2 regions of the Anaerospora sp. genome follow, and region 1 is predicted to be linked to the other one. Evidence: riboswitches for the same ligand, from Rfam matches in the RefSeq annotation. Region 1 holds a riboswitch; the other holds the start of a gene.
What was found. A riboswitch is a leader RNA that binds a small molecule or an ion and turns the genes downstream of it on or off. The one in region 1 is predicted to bind FMN.
Positions count from the first base shown of each region.

Region 2: it holds a riboswitch for FMN, as region 1 does, so the genes downstream of both, ribB (3,4-dihydroxy-2-butanone-4-phosphate synthase) here and ribD (bifunctional diaminohydroxyphosphoribosylaminopyrimidine deaminase/5-amino-6-(5-phosphoribosylamino)uracil reductase RibD) in region 1, are expected to answer to the same signal.

Region 1 covers NZ_DALZUO010000004.1:60,462-70,325, reverse strand. Annotated here, with positions in the region: gene RTR76_RS05170 (penicillin-binding transpeptidase domain-containing protein) at 1-1,292, shown strand, start outside; gene pknB (Stk1 family PASTA domain-containing Ser/Thr kinase) at 1,305-3,173, shown strand; gene rsgA (ribosome small subunit-dependent GTPase A) at 3,186-4,061, shown strand; gene rpe (ribulose-phosphate 3-epimerase) at 4,066-4,716, shown strand; FMN riboswitch at 4,771-4,900, shown strand; gene ribD (bifunctional diaminohydroxyphosphoribosylaminopyrimidine deaminase/5-amino-6-(5-phosphoribosylamino)uracil reductase RibD) at 5,048-6,163, shown strand; gene RTR76_RS05145 (riboflavin synthase) at 6,132-6,785, shown strand; gene RTR76_RS05140 (bifunctional 3,4-dihydroxy-2-butanone-4-phosphate synthase/GTP cyclohydrolase II) at 6,810-8,024, shown strand; gene ribE (6,7-dimethyl-8-ribityllumazine synthase) at 8,028-8,492, shown strand; gene hslO (Hsp33 family molecular chaperone HslO) at 8,538-9,422, shown strand; gene RTR76_RS05125 (hypothetical protein) at 9,644-9,864, shown strand, end outside.
Region 2 covers NZ_DALZUO010000002.1:127,854-137,717, reverse strand. Annotated here, with positions in the region: gene RTR76_RS02655 (radical SAM/SPASM domain-containing protein) at 1-197, shown strand, start outside; gene RTR76_RS02650 (TrkH family potassium uptake protein) at 399-1,757, shown strand; gene RTR76_RS02645 (TrkA family potassium uptake protein) at 1,780-2,442, shown strand; gene RTR76_RS02640 (N-acetylmuramoyl-L-alanine amidase) at 2,487-3,164, opposite strand; gene RTR76_RS02635 (hypothetical protein) at 3,499-3,630, shown strand; gene thiC (phosphomethylpyrimidine synthase ThiC) at 3,676-4,977, opposite strand; TPP riboswitch at 5,037-5,135, opposite strand; gene ribB (3,4-dihydroxy-2-butanone-4-phosphate synthase) at 5,168-5,818, opposite strand; FMN riboswitch at 5,901-6,046, opposite strand; gene RTR76_RS02620 (ferredoxin family protein) at 6,129-6,431, opposite strand; gene RTR76_RS02615 (FAD-dependent oxidoreductase) at 6,428-7,711, opposite strand; gene RTR76_RS02610 (amino acid permease) at 7,933-9,327, opposite strand; tRNA gene RTR76_RS02605 (tRNA-Leu) at 9,615-9,699, opposite strand.

The DNA.
Region 1 (9,864 bases):
CGTCTCATCCGTTAAACCGCCGGTCAGCAGAATTATTACGCCAAATAGAGCGGGGGCAGCTTATTGACCGCAATGGAGAGAAGCTAGCCTACAGTGAACAGGATGAGAATGGTATTTACCGGCGCGAATATCCGCTTGGAGCAATAGCTGCTAACATTACCGGATATACTAGCGCAACCTACGGTTTAGCTGGGCTGGAGGGAACCTATAATCGCTATTTGTCGGGCTTAGCTAATCCCGAACGCCGTCTGGGAGCAATTGGACAGCTATGGCCTTCAAAAAAAGGAGCAAATGTTGTTCTGACAATCGACAGTGAATTACAAAAAGCAGCCTATAAAGCACTTGGCTCGCGGCGTGGTGCTGTGGTGGTTCTAAACCCCAAGACCGGAGCAATCCTGGCGATGGTTAGCAAACCCAGCTTTGATCCAGGAACAGTCGACACGGAATGGGGAACACTCTCCAGTGCGGTCAGCAGTCCTTTACTGAATAGAGCGGTGCAAGGTTTGTATCCGCCGGGGTCCATTATCAAGGTCCTGATGGCAGAAGCCTCACTGCAAGAAAAAATTACTACGAATACAAAAACATATCGCTGTGAAGGGCTCCTGAAAATCGGTAGTGATTATGTACTTCATGAAGCGAATAATCAGGCTCATGGCAAGATAGACTTAGAACAGGCCCTAGTCGTATCGTGTAATGTTACGTTTGGCCAATTGGCATTAGATTTAGGACGCAATAATATGGCCAAGACATATACTCGTTACGGTTTTAATAAAATTGCAATGCCTGACTTAAATGAACAACCTGTTGTTTTACCTGATTTTAATCGTCTAGGTGATGGTGATTTGGCACAGACAGGAATTGGACAAGGAAGCTTATTGGTGACACCTATCAAAATGGCAATGCTTGCAGCAACCTTTGCCAATGGGGGAACAACCATGCAACCTTATATTGTTCAAAAAGTTCTTGCTAAGGATGGCACAACGATGGAAGAGTTTTCTCCTGCATCATGGTTATCTCCCGTTTCCGGGGCGCTAGCGGCGCAAGTTAGTAAAATGATGGTTGCTGTAGTGGAAGAAGGAACAGGCAGTGCCGCAGCAATTTCCGGCGTTAGTGTAGCCGGAAAGACAGGAACGGCAGAAAATCCGCATGGAGCTCCGCATGCATGGTTTATCGGTTTTGCTCCGGCCTCTAATCCTGAAGTGGCTATTGCGGTTGTTGTAGAAAATGGTGGTTCCGGGGGAGGCATAGCCGCTCCCGTGGCTCGTCAGGTAATATCCCAAGCATTACGTTAAGGGGGTGATAGTATGCTCATCAATCGGACATTGGATAACCGGTACACAATTTTAGAGAGAATTGGTGGAGGCGGAATGGCTGATGTCTATCGCGCACATGATAAGTTGCTTGATCGTTCTGTTGCTGTTAAAGTATTACGATCGCAATTTACCAGTGACGACGAATTTGTTACCCGTTTTCGCCGCGAAGCGCAAGCTGCCGCCCGTTTATCACATCCGAATATTGTTAATATTTATGACGTTGGTTGTGATGAAGATATTTATTACATAGTAATGGAGTATATCTCAGGCGAAACGCTCAAAGAAAGAATAGAGAGAGCGGGACAACTGCCGATAGAGTCATCTGTTCGAATTGCCTTAGAGATAGCAGAAGCGCTTGAGCATGCACATCAGAATGGGTTGGTGCATTGCGACATCAAGCCTCATAATATCCTTACTACTAAGTCAGGACGTATAAAAGTAACTGATTTTGGTATTGCCAGGGCAGTAACATCGGCTACTATGACTCATACAGGGACTATTATTGGTTCAGTCCATTATTTCTCTCCGGAACAAGCGAAAGGTGCTGCCGTAGGCGCTAAGTCGGACATTTATTCCCTTGGTGTGGTAATGTATGAAATGCTTACTGGTACAGTGCCTTTTAATGGAGAAACTCCTATTAGTATTGCGCTGAAGCACTTGCAAGAAGAGCCTCGCCCCCTAAGGGAAAGTAATCCTGAGGTGCCACCGCTTGTCGAGGCTATTGTATTGAAGGCAATGGCAAAAGAGCCGGACCAGCGTTTTGAGGATATCAGTGAAATGATTACCGATCTGCGCTTATCGCAAAACTACTTGCGCGATGATCATACACGCCGCTTATCCCGTGAAGATTATCCAACACAGGTATTACCGAGGATCACCCCGCCTGCCGGTGAGGGAGTAGAAAAATCCCCGCAGCCTGCAGCGGTAAAAACACGCTCTAAAACCTGGGTCTGGGCCTTGACGGGGTTATTGATCGTGGCATTTGTTACAGGGGCCTTTCTGGCGTATGGGAAGTTCTGGAGCCTGAATGAAGTGATTGTGCCCAGTGTAGTCGGCAAACAAGTTGAATCGGCTCGCAATGTGTTAGCTGATAAAAATTTACGCGTATCGGTAGTAGAAACCTTTCATGATAAAATACCTGTTGGACAGGTCATTTCACAAAATCCGGAAGCAGGATCAACTGTAAAAGAACAGCGAACAATTAATCTTATTGTTAGTAAAGGCGGAGAAATAACGGTAGTGCCGGATGTACGGGGCCTTAGCCGCCGTGATGCGGAACTGCAGATTAAAAACGCCGGCTTAACAATAGGGCGGATTGATGAACAATTCGCGGCTAATACGGTAGCTGATACGGTAATCAATCAGAATCCCCGTCCACCGGCGCAGGTGGTAAAAGCGACGACGATTGATATTGTGATCAGCAAAGGGCCAGAGCCTAAAAAATTAGCTTTGCCGGACTTCCGGGGATCTCCGCTGAGTACGGTCGGAAGTCAGTTAGACAGCCTCAAGCTGAAACAGGGGAAGGTAACAGAAGCGGCTAGCGATAAGTATCCTGCAGGAACGATCATCGATCAAAATCCTCAGCCTTTTACAGAAGTATCCGAAGGGGCTACAATTGATTTTACTGTTGCAAAAGGTACGTCTGGAGCATTGAAGCGCGCTGTCGTTCAAGTGACTGTCCCAGATGGACCGCAACGCCAGCCGGTACAAATTGTTGTAACTGATACGAATGGGCGCAGAGTGGTTTATGATAATAATCATAAACCTGGTGACAAGGTTGAAAAAACTGTAGAAGGTACAGGAACCGTTCGTGTTCAAGTTTATATTAATGGAGTATTACTTCAGGAACAGACAATTTGATAGGAGGCTTCCATGCTAAATGGAATCGTGGTTAAGACATATAACAGTTATTACTATGTGCAGGATAAAGATAAGGTAATAAGCTGTAAATTACGGGGCCGTTTTAAGAAAGGACGATTTAGCCTCTTGGTTGGTGATGAGGTCAATTATGCGTTAGTAGGTCATGACAGCGGTATTATTGAGGAAATATTACCGCGTCGTGGAATGCTGAAGCGCCCGGCTGTAGCAAATGTTGACCAAGTGGTATTGACTTTTGCGGCGGCCAATCCGGATATAAGTACGACGTTAGTTGATAAATTACTGATACTGGCTGAGGATGCTCAGCTGGATATCATTATCTGCATTAATAAAATTGATTTAGCCAATAATGAAGAGCTGGACTTAATGGTAGACTTATACCGGCAAATTGGCTATCCGGTACTATTTACATCTGCTAAAAGCGGAATAGGGATGGAGCAGTTGCGCAGTGCCTTATATGGTAAGATTACAGCCTTTGCCGGCCCTTCCGGAGCCGGTAAGTCAAGTCTGCTGAATGCTATTGAAAGCGGACTCCAATTAGTAACAGGGGAAGTTAGCGCCAAAATCGGCAGAGGAAAGCATACTACGCGCTTTGCTGAACTGCTGCCTTTGTCGGGCGGGGGCTTTGTCGTTGATACTCCCGGCTTTAGTGCTACTGAATTTACGGATATTGAGCTTATTCATCTTACGTACTGCTTCCCGGAAATGGCGGCATTGGCTCCGGAATGTAAGTTTAGTACCTGCCTGCATGACAGGGAGCCGCAATGTGCGGTAAAACAAGCTGTACTTGAAGAAAAAATTGCCCAAACTCGCTATAACTCCTATAAAAGCGTACTGGAAGAGTTGCGGGCGAATAAGAAAGGATATTAGTGTTGTGATTAAAATTGCACCGTCGCTTTTGTCGGCGAACTTTGCCTATTTGGCTGATGAAATAAAAAAAGTAGAGGCTGCTGGTGCAGATCTTTTGCATCTTGATATTATGGATGGACACTTTGTGCCGAACCTTACATTCGGTCCGCCGGTGATTGCAGCGCTTCGCCAGGTCACCAAGCTGCCGTTTGATGTACATCTGATGGTAACTAACCCACAGGAATTGATCGAACCTTTTGTGAAGGCCGGTGCTGACATCCTGACAGTACACGCTGAAACTGCACCACACATGCATCGCCTTATCCAAACCATCAAGGCTTCAGGCGTGCAAGCGGCGGTATCACTGAATCCTGCTACATCGTTAACGGCAATAGAAGAGGTCTTAAGCGATCTCGATATGGTCTTAATTATGAGTGTTAACCCTGGCTTTGGCGGTCAGCAGTTCATTCCAGAATCGGTAAACAAAATCAAGCGTCTTCGCCAGATGATTGAAAGCCGTAATCTGAAAGTGGATATAGAGGTAGATGGCGGTATTAATAAAACAACAGCTCAAGCGGTTGTTGAAGCAGGTGCGAATGTTCTTGTTGCCGGATCGGCAGTTTATGGCGCACCGGATGTGGCCAAGGCCATTCAAGAATTAAGAGGACGCAGTTAAAATTACTTGCAATCATCATTTAACAATGGTAACATATAACAAAGACAAATAAATTATAGCCTTTGGGGCAAGGTGAAAAAGAGCAATCTTTTAATTCCTGACCGGCGGTAAAGTCCGCAAGCCGTATGGCTGACTCGGTGTAACTCCGGGACCGACAGTATAGTCTGGATGAGAAAAGGCATTCCACAGCGGAGATAAGTCCGTTAATTTTTTGGTGTTGGCATGCATATTTTAGATTGATTGCACAAAGGCTGTTACAAAGCATTTTCGCTTTGCACAGCCTTTTTCTATTTTGAGAAGGAAGGTAATCATCTTGGATGACGAACGCTACATGAGAGAAGCACTGCAGCTTGCTCAGCGTGCAATTGGTCGAACCAGCCCTAATCCGCTGGTAGGCGCTGTAATTGTACGGGATGGGCAAATTGTTGGCAGAGGATGGCACCAAAAAGTTGGTACTGCTCATGCAGAAATACATGCACTTAATGAAGCCGGTCCGTTAGCAGCAGGCTCCACAATTTATGTAACATTAGAACCATGTTCGCATACAGGCCGGACGGGTCCTTGTACAGAAGCATTAATCAGAGCCGGGATTAAAAAAGTTGTTGTCGCCATGACCGATCCCAACCCGCTTGTGGCAGGAGCTGGGCTGGAGCTGCTTCGCAAAGCGGGGATTGAAGTGGTTGAAGGTGTAATGGCTTTGCAGGCAGCGCAGCTGAACGAGAGCTTCATTAAATGGATTACAACCGGACTGCCTTTTATTGCGGTAAAAGCAGCCATGACTTTAGATGGAAAGATTGCTACCCACAGCGGTCATTCGCGGTGGATAACCGGGCCTGAGGCCAGATTGTTCGTCCATTCGCTGCGCAACCAATATGATGCAATCATGGTAGGAATCGGGACGGTATTAGCCGATGATCCTGAGCTTACAACACGCTTGCCTGAAGGAGGCCGAAACCCGGTCAGGATTATCCTGGATAGCGAGGCACGCACCCCGCTGGCAGCGAAAGTTGTCACAGATGGACAAGCGAAAACGATTATTGCTGTAACGTCTCGGGCACCGGCTGAGCGAATGGAAGCTCTGCGCAAGGCTGGAGCCGAAGTGCTTATTGTACCGGAATGCGCCCAGCGGGTATCGCTGCCAGCATTGTGTAAACTGCTGGGCAGCCGTATGATAACCAGTATTTTAGTCGAAGGCGGCAGTGCGATTCATGGGGCAATTATCGATGCAAAGCTTGGAGATAAATTGTATTGGTTTGTTGCACCTAAAATAGTGGGTGGCAGCAGCGCTCCTAATCCGGTTGGCGGACAGGGCGTTTCCACAATGGAAGCAGCCATCCTCATAGAAGATCAGGCTTGGCAGCAAGTTGGAGCTGATTTCTTACTCATGGGACATTTTAGTAATAGGGAGGGGCGCGATGTTTACCGGACTTGTGGAAGAATTGGGTAAGGTAAAAAATATGGTGCGCACCAGCCGTTCTGTTCGTTTGACGATCAATGCAAGCAAAGTCGTAAGCGATGTTAAAATTGGAGACAGCATTGCGGTTAACGGTACATGTTTAACTGTTGTCGCTCACGGCGATGACTGGTTTACGGCTGATGTTATGCCTGAAACTGTGGACCGGACAGTATTGTCCAGACTGAAGACAGGCGATAAAGTAAATCTTGAACGAACACTGCGCGTTGGTGACCGGTTTGGCGGACATATCGTCAGTGGGCATATAGACGGCGTAGGTACAATTAGCGGAAAAAATACGAATGATATTGCCGTTATTGTCCGTATCACTGCTGAACCGCAGGTGATGCGCTACATTGTAGAAAAAGGTTCTATTGCAATTGATGGTACGAGCCTGACTGTTGTTGAATTTGGTAACGATTGGTTTACTGTATCGCTGATCCCTCATACTGCAGGCTTAACCACGGTTGGACTGAAGTCTGTCGGTGAAGTGGTGAATCTGGAAGCGGATGTTATTGGCAAATATGTTGAACGTTTAATGGGACTTTCCGGGAAGTCGCCGGCAGGTAAAGAAAATATGAACGCCGAGTTTCTGCGTTCGAATGGGTTTATGTAGAGAAGCGCTAAGGGAGTGAGAGTTATGGAAAATGTATTCAGCACAATTGAAGAAGCGATTGAGGATATCAAGAATGGCCGCATGGTTGTTGTGGTCGATGATGAAGACCGGGAAAACGAGGGAGATTTGCTCATGGCTGCTGAAAAGGCGACGCCTGAGGCAATTAACTTTATGGCTACTCATGGACGCGGGCTGATTTGTATGCCACTGGCTGGTGAACGCCTTGATGAACTGGAAATCGGCGCAATGGTAACCAACAATACTGACTTGCGGGGCACCGCATTTACTGTTTCGATCGATGCTCATGATGTATCAACCGGTATTTCAGCGCCTGAACGTGCTAAAACAGTTCAAACGGTACTTTGCCCTGATTCAAAAGCCGAAGACTTGCGCAGGCCTGGCCACATTTTTCCGCTGCGCTACTGTGAAGGCGGAGTGTTACGCAGAGCTGGTCATACTGAAGCTGCCGTAGACTTAGCCAAGTTAGCCGGATTATACCCGGCAGGAGTCATTTGTGAAGTCATGAGTGATGACGGAACGATGGCCCGGGTGCCGCAGCTAAGTGAATTTGTGCGCAAGCATGATTTAAAAATGATTACCATTGCCGAGCTTATAAAATATCGCAAGAAGCATGAAAAATATGTGGAACGGGTAGCAGTTACCCGGATGCCCACACGTTATGGTGAATTTCAGCTTTTTGCCTATGAAAGTGAGTTGGACGGGCAATGCCATATCGCTCTTGTGAAAGGCGATATAACCAACCAAGACAGTGTGCTTGTTCGCGTACACTCGGAATGCCTTACCGGTGATGCCTTCGGCTCATGCCGGTGCGATTGCGGTGAGCAGCTTGATGCTGCTATGCAGCGCATTGAAAAAGAGGGCGCAGGAGTTCTGCTGTATATGCGTCAGGAAGGCCGCGGTATCGGCCTAGCCAATAAAATGCGGGCATATGCTCTGCAGGATACCGGAAAAGATACTGTTGAAGCAAATGAAATTCTCGGTTTTGCTCCTGATTTGAGAGATTACGGCATAGGTGCCCAAATACTGGCAGACCTTGGTTTGACGAAGGTACGGCTGTTAACGAATAATCCCCGTAAGAGAGTAGGCCTGGAAGGATACGGGCTCGTTGTTACAGAGCGTGTTCCGCTTGAAATAAAGGCCAACCGTTTTAATCAGCGCTACTTATCTGTCAAAAAAGCAAAACTCGGACATTTTTTAAAACAATATGAGGAGGCATAAACAATGGTTAAAGTATATGAAGGTAAATTAGTAGCACAGGGCTTGCGTTTCGGTGTGGTTGTTGCCAGATTTAATGAATTTATTACTGGAAAATTACTTGGAGGCGCCATAGATGCGCTGGAGCGTCATGGTGCTGTTAGTGATGATATTGAAGTAGCTTGGGTTCCTGGTGCATATGAAATACCGATGGTTGCCAAGAAAATGGCGCTGAGTAAAAAATATGATGCAGTGATCTGCTTAGGAACGGTTATTCGCGGCAGTACTCCACATTTTGATTATGTGTGTGCCGAAGTCTCAAAAGGTGTAGCCCACGTGGGGTTTGAAACCGGTGTGCCAACCATTTTTGGTGTTTTGACAACAGAAACGATTGAGCAGGCTATCGAGAGGGCAGGAACAAAAGCAGGCAATAAAGGCTTTGATGCTGCCACTTCGGCCATTGAAATGGCTAACTTACTGCGCGAAATTTAAATGTAAATTATTTCCAGGGAAATAACGATATGGAGGCTGCGGACTTTGCAGGATCACTTACTACGGGCAACAGCTAATGGAGTGCGGGCTTTTGTTGCTGTAACTACTAATTTGACTGAAGAAGCTAGACAGCGGCATGACTGCTATCCAATAGCGGCAGCAGCCCTTGGCAGAACGATGACAGGAGCAATGTTATTAGCTGCCAATTTAAAAACAGATGAAAGTATTTCTATTCGTATAGATGGAGACGGACCGTTAGGAGCAGTTGTAGCCGATGCCTGGGCTGATGGCAGGGTGAGAGGGTATGTCGAAGAGCCTCACACTGATTTACCGCTGCATAACGGTAAATTAGATGTTGGGCAGGCTGTAGGGGCGGGACATATTAATGTTACTCGCTTTACCGGCTTAAAACAGCCTTTTACCGGCAGTGCAGAATTAGTTAGCGGTGAAATTGCCGAAGATATGACGAACTACCTCTATGTATCGGAGCAGACTCCTTCAACCATCAGCCTTGGTGTGCTGGTAAATCCCGATTTATCTGTCGCTGCTGCCGGCGGTTTGATGGTACAGGCTTTACCGGGAGCTGACGACGCTGCTTTGGAGCAAATTGAGAACAATCTTGCCGCTTTAGGGCCTATTTCTCAGCTGATTCAACAGGGGATGGATGGACAAGCTATACTGCAGAAGATCTTTGCCGGTATGGAAGTAGAGTTAAATCTCTATGAACCGCTGGACCTAATGTTTCGCTGCCAGTGTTCCCGCGAACGGGTGACGACTGCCCTGATTAGCTTAGGGGTTGAAGAGCTCACAGACATTCTTAAAGATGAACAGGCTGAATTATGCTGCCATTTCTGCGCAGAAAAATACCAGTTCAATAAAGAAGAGTTGGAAGAATTAATTGAGAGCATAAAACAACAAGATCTTCAGTAGTCTAATCTGCTGACAAATGAGAAAGCAATCGCAAAGAACCGGCTAGGGAAATACTTCCTTAGCCGGTTCTTTGCGCTGTTTACGTTGAATGCCGTGCCGAAGGTATTGCCAGTATAAAATAAGCAATACCTATTAAACCTAAGGGAATATGACATACTGTTGTCTTATACCTTTAAGTATAATAAGAGTAAATATACCCAATTAAATAAAGGAGAGATCCCATGAGTACAAAACTGCCGAAAGCAAAGGCCATTGATTTCACTGCGGCAACCGAGCGCGCCATGCGTGTGCGCCGCTTTTACCAACAGCTCGAAGAACGCAATCATAACGGTGCGTGGACCACAGAAGAGGACATGCTTGCTTTTTCCACCGATATCGGCGCTCTCGGGCGTCTGGTCATGGCCGCGGAAGGCCGGTGGATACATGACGGGGAAGTAAAACC
Region 2 (9,864 bases), on a different contig from region 1:
TTGTTAACGGTGAAAAAATGCAGAACTGCTGGCATACTACCAAGGATAAAGTAGAAAAGTGCCAAGACTGTGAATACCGCTATGCTTGCGGTGACTGCCGCCCGCTGGCGCAGGGAAGCGACTCTTCAAAACGCTGGCTGGCCTGTTCCTCCGAATGCTCTTACAATCCATATACAGGCGTTTGGGAAGATAAATAAATGTTCCTGCTGATGCCCTTTTATTCTGCTGCTAGTATTGTATAATAATAATGAGTTCTCTTGTTTGATCTAATCGGAAAGCGGCAACAGCTTTCCGATTAGATAGACAGTGCTTCCTTCCTAAGCGACCGGATAAAAAAGGGAAAAAATGGGTTTACTAATTACCAGGTACAACCATATTGCATTAGTGGAGTGACTTTTTTGAATAACTATCGAACAAGCAACTTGCTTGACATCTCCCGTTGGAAACTATCACCTTATCAAATTTTATCAGCCAGCTTTGCTGCGCTCATCTTGTTAGGAGCGTTCCTGCTATCTCTGCCGATTTCTTCAGCCAGCGGACAATCCACCAATTTCGTGGACGCCTTGTTTACGGCTACGTCAGCGGTTTGCATCACCGGTCTTATCGTTGTCGACACCGGAACCTATTGGTCCTTATTTGGACAACTTGTCATTATTTTACTGGTTCAAGCCGGCGGATTAGGAATTATGACCATGACAACCCTGATTGCCCTGTTAATCGGAAAAAAGATTAATCTCCGACAGCGGCTTATTATGCAAGAAGCACTGAATCAGCTTACGTTGTCCGGCATTGTACGGATCACAATTTACATTTTAAAAATGACCTTTCTGATTGAATTTATTGGCGGCACGATATTAGCCCTTCACTGGTATGGCGAATATGGTCTTTCTAGTATTTATCTGGGGTACTGGCATTCTATTTCTTCCTTTTGCAATGCGGGCTTTGATTTGCTCGGCAACTCCAAAAGCCTTACCGGCTATGTTTCGGACATTACCATCAACCTAACAGTCGCCACGCTCGTACTGTTAGGAGGAATGGGCTTTGCCGTCATTGCCGATGTATGGACAACACGCAGCTTTACACGACTATCGTTACACACTAAAATTGTCCTAGTAACAAGCACTGTACTGCTGCTGACAGGAACGATTGTTATCTTCCTGCTCGAGTATAACAATCCTGCCACACTGGGAACGCTCAGTTGGCCGGACAAAGTTCTCAGCAGTTTTTTTCAGTCTGTCACTACCCGCAGCGCCGGCTATAATACAATCTCTATCAGCGGCTTAGAAACAGCCACCTTGTTTTTCATGAGTATCTTAATGTTTATCGGCGCAGCGCCAGGCTCAACGGGGGGCGGCATTAAAACCTCAACTTTTGCCGTACTCATGCTGGTAGTTTGGGCCATCATTCGCGGCAAACAGGATATTGAGGTCTTTCATCGATCCATCCCCCGGCAGATCATCTACAGAGCTTTCGCAGTAGCTTTTATTGCTTCTTTGCTTGTTATCTTTATTACAATGATGTTGGTAATTCAAGAAAACCACCCCTTCATCAGCCTTTTGTTCGAAGTTGTTTCTGCCTTCGGTACTGTAGGTCTTTCAACAGGAATTACGCCTGCCTTAAGTGATTCCAGCAAATTCTGGTTAATCATTACCATGTTTGCCGGCCGGGTCGGTCCAGTCACGCTGGCACTTGCTCTGGCACTAAGAGAAAAGAAGCAGTCCGTTCATTTCCCTGAGGGAAAAATCATAATTGGCTAATTTATAATAGGAGATAGAGTGTATGGCGAAGAAAAAACGACAATTTGCAGTAATAGGCCTGGGACGATTTGGCGCAAGTGTAGCGCTTACCCTGGCCCGTTCCGGACACGACGTACTAGCAGTTGACTCAGATGAGGAAAAAGCACAAAAACTCAGTGATGAGGTTACCCATGTAGCAGTCGCAGATACAACAGATGAAGCTGCCCTCAAGACACTGGGAATACGTAATTTTGATGTAGTAGTAGTCGCAATTGGTGAAGATATGCAGGCGAATGTACTGACTACATTGTTGTTAAAAGATATGGGTGTTACGCACATTGTTGCAAAAGCGCGCAACGAACTGCACGGTAAAATGCTGAAAAAAATAGGCGCTGACCGGATTGTTTATCCCGAACGCGATATGGGCCAGCGGGTAGCACATAATTTAGTTTCCACCAACGTTCTTGATTATATTGAGCTCTCACCTAACTTAAGCCTTGTAGAAATCAACGCACCTCAGTCTCTTATCGGCAAAAGCCTGGCTGAAGCCAATCTGCGCGCTAAATATGAAATGAACGTTGTTGCCATTAAACGGGCCGATAAAATCATTGTACCGCCCCATCCCAGCGATAAAATTACTTCTGAAGATGTATTAATCGTGGTTGGCGGCATTGAAGGCTTGCAGCGGCTGGAAGAACTTGAGTGATTAACTAACAAAGAGCAGGCGCGGTATATACCGGCGCCTGCTCTTTATTTCGCTGTTGAAAAATAACTGTTTATTCCATTGTAAAGTCCCAAAGCAGCCTTACGCCAGAACGTCGTCTTGCTAAGCAGCCTGGCTTCCTGGGGATTAGAAATAAAAGCTACCTCTGCCAGAATTGCTGGCATATGTGTGTTTTCCAACACATAAAAATCATTTTCTTCAAAACCACGGTCAGAGAGGCCCACCTGCCGCACAAGGTTGCTCTGCAGAATTTGGGCAAAGCGGCGATCCTCATTCGTTTTTTCATAAAAATAAGTTGTAGTACCTTGCGCCTCATTCGTTGAAAAAGCATCAGCGTGAATACTGACAAACAAATCGGCATCCATGCGATTGGCAACATTAACCCTGGCCGCGAGCTCTTCCTTATCTGAAGCCCCTTTATAGGCTACATCTTTATCAGCGGTACGGGTCAACACGACATTAGCCCCTCTGGCAGCAAGCATTTTCTTCAGTTCCAGCGCAATCCCCAGAGTCACATCTTTTTCAACAATATTATTACTCCCAATAGCACCCGTATCACTTCCACCATGACCGGGGTCTACCACAATTGTCTTTCCCTGCACACCGGCATATGTAGCCGCATGCGCTGCCCCATAAGCAGCATTAACCGGCAGCGCCAGGGACAGGATCGCAAGAAAAACAAGCATCTTAAAAGAACTTTTCATTATTTCCATCCTTACTAGAAGGCAATCCATCAGTCACTAACATACACCGCCATTATACCTTATGACGATAAATGCTGACAAACGTAATATTTTCCGGTGTTCTTCCTTATTCTTCATTACAGAATGCACAGATTTACAGCATTCTGGGCAAACTGTGTCTTGACCGAGTTGTGAATTAGAATTAGACAGTGTAGATTTTTTTGCAATGCAAGGCGGAGGAGTCCGCGCAAATCGGGAATATGTAAGGCGACGACAACGCAGCAGTGCGAAAAAAGACACGCTGGCTAAACTAAGATTTAACTTGGTCAAGACACTAAGCCCAGGAGGTGATCGCATGGACAATGAAAAAACCACAGCAGCTGTTGACAATGAGCAGGCTCCAGTAGAATCAACTGATAAAAAAACACAAAATACAGTGCCTACTTTATATCCCGACATCGAGTACGTGAACAGAACATTGCCCTAACAAAAAGCAGGGTAGCAATTGATAAAATCGCTACCCTGCTTTTTGTTACTTCAAAGTAATTTCTTCGCCGTTTAAGATTTTTTTCATATTTTTCATCGGACACATCTTACCGCACATCGTACAGGTGTCTTCACATTCCGGTTTCGATTCTTCCCGGTATCTTCTGGCTTTTTCAGGATCAATCGCCAGTTCGATCATCCGCGGAAAATTAACATCCGCCCGTGCAGCACTCATTTGATTGTCCCAGTCTCTTGCACCGGGTATTCCTTTTGCAATGTCGGCTGCATGAGCGGCAATGCGAGTAGCAATAATTCCTTCTTTCATATCTTCCAGAGTGGGTAAGCGCAGGTGTTCCGCCGGAGTTACAAAACACAGGAAATCCGCCCCATTAGCTGCCGCCACCGCGCCCCCGATTGCGCTGGTAATATGATCATACCCAGGGGCAATATCAGTAACCACCGGTCCCAGTACGTAAAAAGGAGCACCATGGCATAGTTTTTTCTCAATTGTCATATTCGCTGCAATTTCATTGAGCGCCATATGTCCGGGACCTTCAATCATTACCTGTACATTTCTCGCCCAGGCACGTTTAGTCAACTCTCCTAAAACGATCAACTCCTCAATTTGGGCAGCATCGGTTGAATCATTAATGGAACCAGGGCGGCAGGCATCCCCCAGACTAAGTGTCACATCATATTGCTCACAAATATCCAGTAAGCGGTCAAAGTATTCGTAAAACGGATTCTCCTGTTTATTAAGCTCCATCCAGGCAAACAGCAGTGAACCGCCTCGTGAAACAATATTGGTTAATCGCTTGTTGTTTTTCACTCGCTCGGCAGTCGTAGTATTAATACCGCAATGGACCGTCATAAAATCAACGCCATCCTGGGCATGCCTTTCCACAACAGCAAAAAACTCATCAACCGTAATATCTTTTAATTCCTTATCCAGCATACCTACGGCATCATACATCGGCACCGTACCAATCATAGCAGAAGATATTTCTACCAATTTTTGACGGAACTCCTGTGTTTTTCCATAGCAGCTGAGGTCCATAATCGCTTCAGCTTTCAGCTCAATCGCTTTTTTTACTTTATCCAACTCAAAATTAATATCACAGCAATCTTTGGAAACACCTAAGTTAACATTGATCTTTGTCCTAAGGCCTGCGCCGACACCTTCGGGACTTAAGCTAATGTGTCCTTTATTAGCAGGGATAACCACCTTCCCTGCCGCGACCAATTCTATCAGCGTCTCCATTCTCATCTTTTCTTTTTCTGCTACTATGCGCATTTGCTCAGTGACAATCCCTTTTTTGGCAGCATCCATTTGTGTCGTGTAATTCATTGCTACTCCCCTTCCTCATCCTAAATAACAAAAAAGCCTACCACAAGGCAGGCTTTAAAGTATTAATTAAAAAGCTTCCCTCCGGTGGTACTAACCACATCAGGTTTAAGAGTTGGACATGTGTCCTCTCAGCCATTTCGGCACCCCTAGCTGTCTTATTCACTTATTATTACTATACTTGATATTCCAACTATTGTACATCCACATTTTTCTTGCGATATTCAATAAGATCATTCACGGTAACAACCGTCATATTATGATTCATAGCAAATTCTACAATCTCCGGTAAACGAGCCATTGTTCCATCCGGATTAGTAAGCTCACATAAAACCCCGTACGGTTTTAGCCCGGCAAGACGCATTAAATCAACATTCGCCTCTGTGTGACCCGGACGCTCAAGCACGCCACCAGCCTTAGCCCTTAATGGAAAGACATGTCCGGGACGTCTCAGATTAGCAGCACAGGCCTGTTCGGCAATTGCGGCTTTCACTGTTGTCACGCGGTCAGCGGCGGATACACCGGTTGTGACTCCACAGGCCGCCTCAATGGAAACAGTAAATGCCGTTTGAAAGCTGCTTGTATTATGCTCTACCATCATCGGCAGTTCTAAAGCCTGCACTCGCTCTTCAGGGAGACATAAGCAAACAATACCGCTGCCCTCACGAATGAGCATTGCCATTTGTGCTTCATTCAAATGCTCTGCCGCAAAGAAAATATCGCCCTCATTTTCCCGTTCTTCATCGTCAGTCACCAAAATCCCCTGTCCGTTACGCAGTGCTTCAATGGCCTTTTTCACTCTTTCCTCGGGATTGCCAAATCGAACTAGTAAATTCTGATTCAATTAGTATTCCTCCTACTCATATAGTCGGACTTACTTTCGAATCAGGGCATCAGATAGGCAGATGTAATAAAAACTATCACTGCCTTATCCTCTTTCATCCGGACTGTACCGTCGGCACTGGCCTCTCACCAGTTCTGCTGACCTCTTCAAAACGAAGAGCGCTCGCGGGCTCCCCAGTTTACCTGGGATACCGCCGGTGGGGATTCACACCCCGCCCTGAGAATAAGTCACTCAGTTGTAAGTATACTCCCCTGGTAGTATTTGTCAACCAGTACTTAAGTCACAAGAGAGTCTACTACAGCGGCAGCAGCTATCCTTCGCGAAAAATAATGCCTTTTCCGAAAGAGGGATAATTCCAGGAATAACCTTCAAGTCCCTGATTCAGCCTTTCGCATACAAGCCGGCAATTGCCGCATTCCAGACAGCCTACATGATCAAAACTGAGTACATCGTTCACCATATCCCATTTATAACGTTCTGCAGGGCACGAGTAGGTACAGGCACGGTGACTGCAAGTCTTACACGCAATTTTGTCGACAACAATATGAGGATTATGATCATCGCTGTCAAAGCGATTTTTAGCTAGACGATCATCCATCGAGAGATTTTTCATAGTGACCGCGCCCCCTTAACCATATCTTTAAACACATCAAAATACGATATTTTATCCGCAACAGTCTCTCTGGCGACACCAAGCACCCGTTTAGCCGGAGTACCGTCTACACCGTAAATATTGCGCATTAAGTCAGCCGCGAGCATAGGATAAGTAGTGAAAACTTGTCTCGTATGTGCCATATAATCATGTGCATTTTTAAAAGTATGCATATCTTTTAGCACACTTTGCTGCAATCGCGTCTCGTAACCTTTTAACATATTTCTGGAATAATCACCTGCATCTATTGCTTCATTAGCCGTCTCAGCTGCTGCAATGCCGGATAAAATAGCATAATCCATTCCCCGAACAGTAAATCCGCTATTAACAACCAGGCCTGCTGCATCACCGGCAATCATAACACCATCGGCAAAAAGCTGAGGAAGCGCTGAAATCCCACCTTCCGGAATAAGGTGTGCAGAATACTCGATAACCTCTCCACCTTCAATATAACGGGAAATAGATGGGTGGTGTTTTAACGCCTCAGCGATATCCGCTACCGGAAGTTTCGCATTCTTCCAGCTAAGAGAATCAACGACCATCCCCAGTGAAATACTGTTCTTATTCGTATAGAGAAATGCACCGCCGCTGATGCCTTTCGTACATTCGCCAACACACAGCATTGCCGTACCAACATCACTGACTGTATTAAATCGCTCATTAATTACCGCTTCAGGCAGTTGAACGATATGCTTAATCCCTAATGCAATATTTTTGAGCTCTAATGGCTTAATAATCCCAGATCTCTCCGCCACAAGAGAATTAACGCCTTCAGCACTAATCACTAAATCAGCTTCAAGCTCTTCATCTCCGATTTTAACACCGCAGACCTTCCCGTCCCTCATAAGAAACGTGTCAACGGTACTGGCCGGAATCATCATGGCTCCCGCATCTTCTGCTTTTGCCGCTAGCCACGCGTCCAGCTTGCTCCTGAGTACCGTATAAGACTGCTGGTTGACCGATGAAAATGTTGAGTCGATGGCAACGCTTGTTTGCGGTGTCATCATCATCATCATTTCTCTCGTTACCTCCCGTTCAAGCGGAGCCTCCTGCCATTCGTCACCCAATAGTTTTTTAAGCGCATATGTATAAATACGACCGCCCGTCATATTTTTTGCGCCTGGCCCTTTGCCCCGGTCGACTAACAATACTTCCCGCCCGGCTTTTGCCAGCTGATAAGCAGCTGCGCTGCCTGCAAGTCCGGCACCAATGACAATAACCTGAAATTTTTCATCTGCCAAAATGTTCACCCCTCCAAAAATAAATAAGATTTCTAGCAGAACTTTACCATTTCACGTCATAGCGTGAAAAATCTGTAATTTCATTATGCCACAAACATATTTGCTATTCAATGAAAACAAAGCCGGTGGTTGCTATGTAATAAGAAAAGCCAATCACTCCAACTTTAATTTACCTAAAGTTGGGAGTGATTGGCTTTCGTATGAGCCGGCTATCCAGTTATTTAAGAGCGGCTCAAATCCACTTTCTCCAAAGGGATCAGTTTTGTCTTTTTCACATATTTATAGCCTAAGTAAGCTGCTAAAAACACGGGAATACCAATATACGATACGGCTACACCATACCAGTCAATAGTCCCGCCTAAAAAGGCATTGTAATTTTGCCCAATTATGACGATAGAACAAAGGGCAAAGGCAAACAACGGTCCGAAGGGAAACCATTTAGCCTTATACTTCAATTCGCTTAAGTCCCTCCCTTGTTTAATGAAGGCCCGCCGGAATCTGTAATGACTAATGGCGATTCCCAGCCAGGCGATAAAACCAATTACACCAGTTATATTTAACAGCCAGGTGTAAGCGGTACCGTCACCGACAAGCGAGGTTAGAAAAGCAAGTAATCCGAAAACAGTTGTTGCATAAAGAGCGTTAGCCGGTACTCCCCGCTTATTCACTTTGCCAAAAAGCTGTGGCGCTTTGCCTTCCTTGGCCAAAGCATACAGCATTCGCGAGGATGCATACAAAGATGAGCTCCCGGCTGAAAGCACCGAAGAAAGAATAACTGCATTCATAATAGATGCAGCCGTTCCTAAGCCTGCACGGGAAAACACTAATGTAAAAGGACTGACAGCGATGTTCTCTACATCGTTCTTCAACAAATTTTCATCCGTATAGGGCAGTAAAAAACCAATAATTAATAAAGCTCCAATGTAAAACAGCAAAATGCGCCAGAATACAGTATTAATAGCCTTAGGCACATTTTTTTCCGGTTCTTCACTCTCACCAGCAGCAATTCCCACCAGTTCCGTCCCTTGAAAAGAGAATCCTGCGATCATAAAGATACTTAATATCGCACCAAATCCGCCCACAAAAGGAGCTTCTCCGGTATGCCAATTGGCAAAGCCGGGTGATGAAGTGTTGCCAAAGCCGAGAAGCACGGCAACACCAACAAATAAAAAAACGACAACTGTGATTACTTTAATCCCGGCAAACCAGAATTCACTTTCACCGTATGCGCGGGTAGATAATAAGTTCAATATAAACAGCATGACTAAAAACAATCCACTCCACACCATGGCAGGAATATCCGGAAACCAGAATTTCATAATAATAGCTCCGGCAACTAACTCCACTGCCAGACAGGAAGCCCAGTTCAGCCAGTAATTCCAGCCTACGGCAAAGCCTAGCGCAGGATCAACAAACCGGTTGGCATAGGTGCCAAATGCCCCGGAGACAGGCAAATAGGTAGCCATTTCTCCCAGGCTGGTCATCAAAAAATAAACCATAATGCCAATTACACCATACGCGAATAAAGCTCCGCCTGGCCCTGCCGTACTAACAGAGGCACCGCTGGCGACAAACAAGCCCGTACCAATAGCACCGCCGATTGCAATCATATTCATGTGGCGTGCTTGCAGGCTTCGCTTTAACTCACCCGTTTCTGTGTCTATTACATGGGGATTGCTGCTGATTTGGTTTTTTTCAGTTTTTAAATTGCTGCTCATAGGATTCACTCCTTTTTTACTTTTCCAGGAAACGGAATTTTATTACATTAAATACGAAGTCTATTCCACGATCGTCCCCCGCTTCTTCCCCAGCGTCTGAATTCAGAATACTTCTTCTATCTGCAATCAGCGATTATAAAAAGGAAAAAGGCTCCAGAGAAAACTCTGAAGCCCCCTATATCCTATGGTGCGGGAGACAGGAATTGAACCTGCACGCCGTAAAGCGCTAGATCCTAAGTCTAGTGCGTCTGCCAGTTCCGCCACTCCCGCATGTATGAAGTCAGCAATTGCGAGCTTCCAGAGAATTTTCCTTTCCTGGAGGCGATCACTTGATGTGATCTCACGCACCTGACATAAGAATATTACCATAAACAATATCCCTTCGTCAAGCGTTTTTTTCTGTGCATGCTGACTTTTTTTCATTATTTTTTTCAG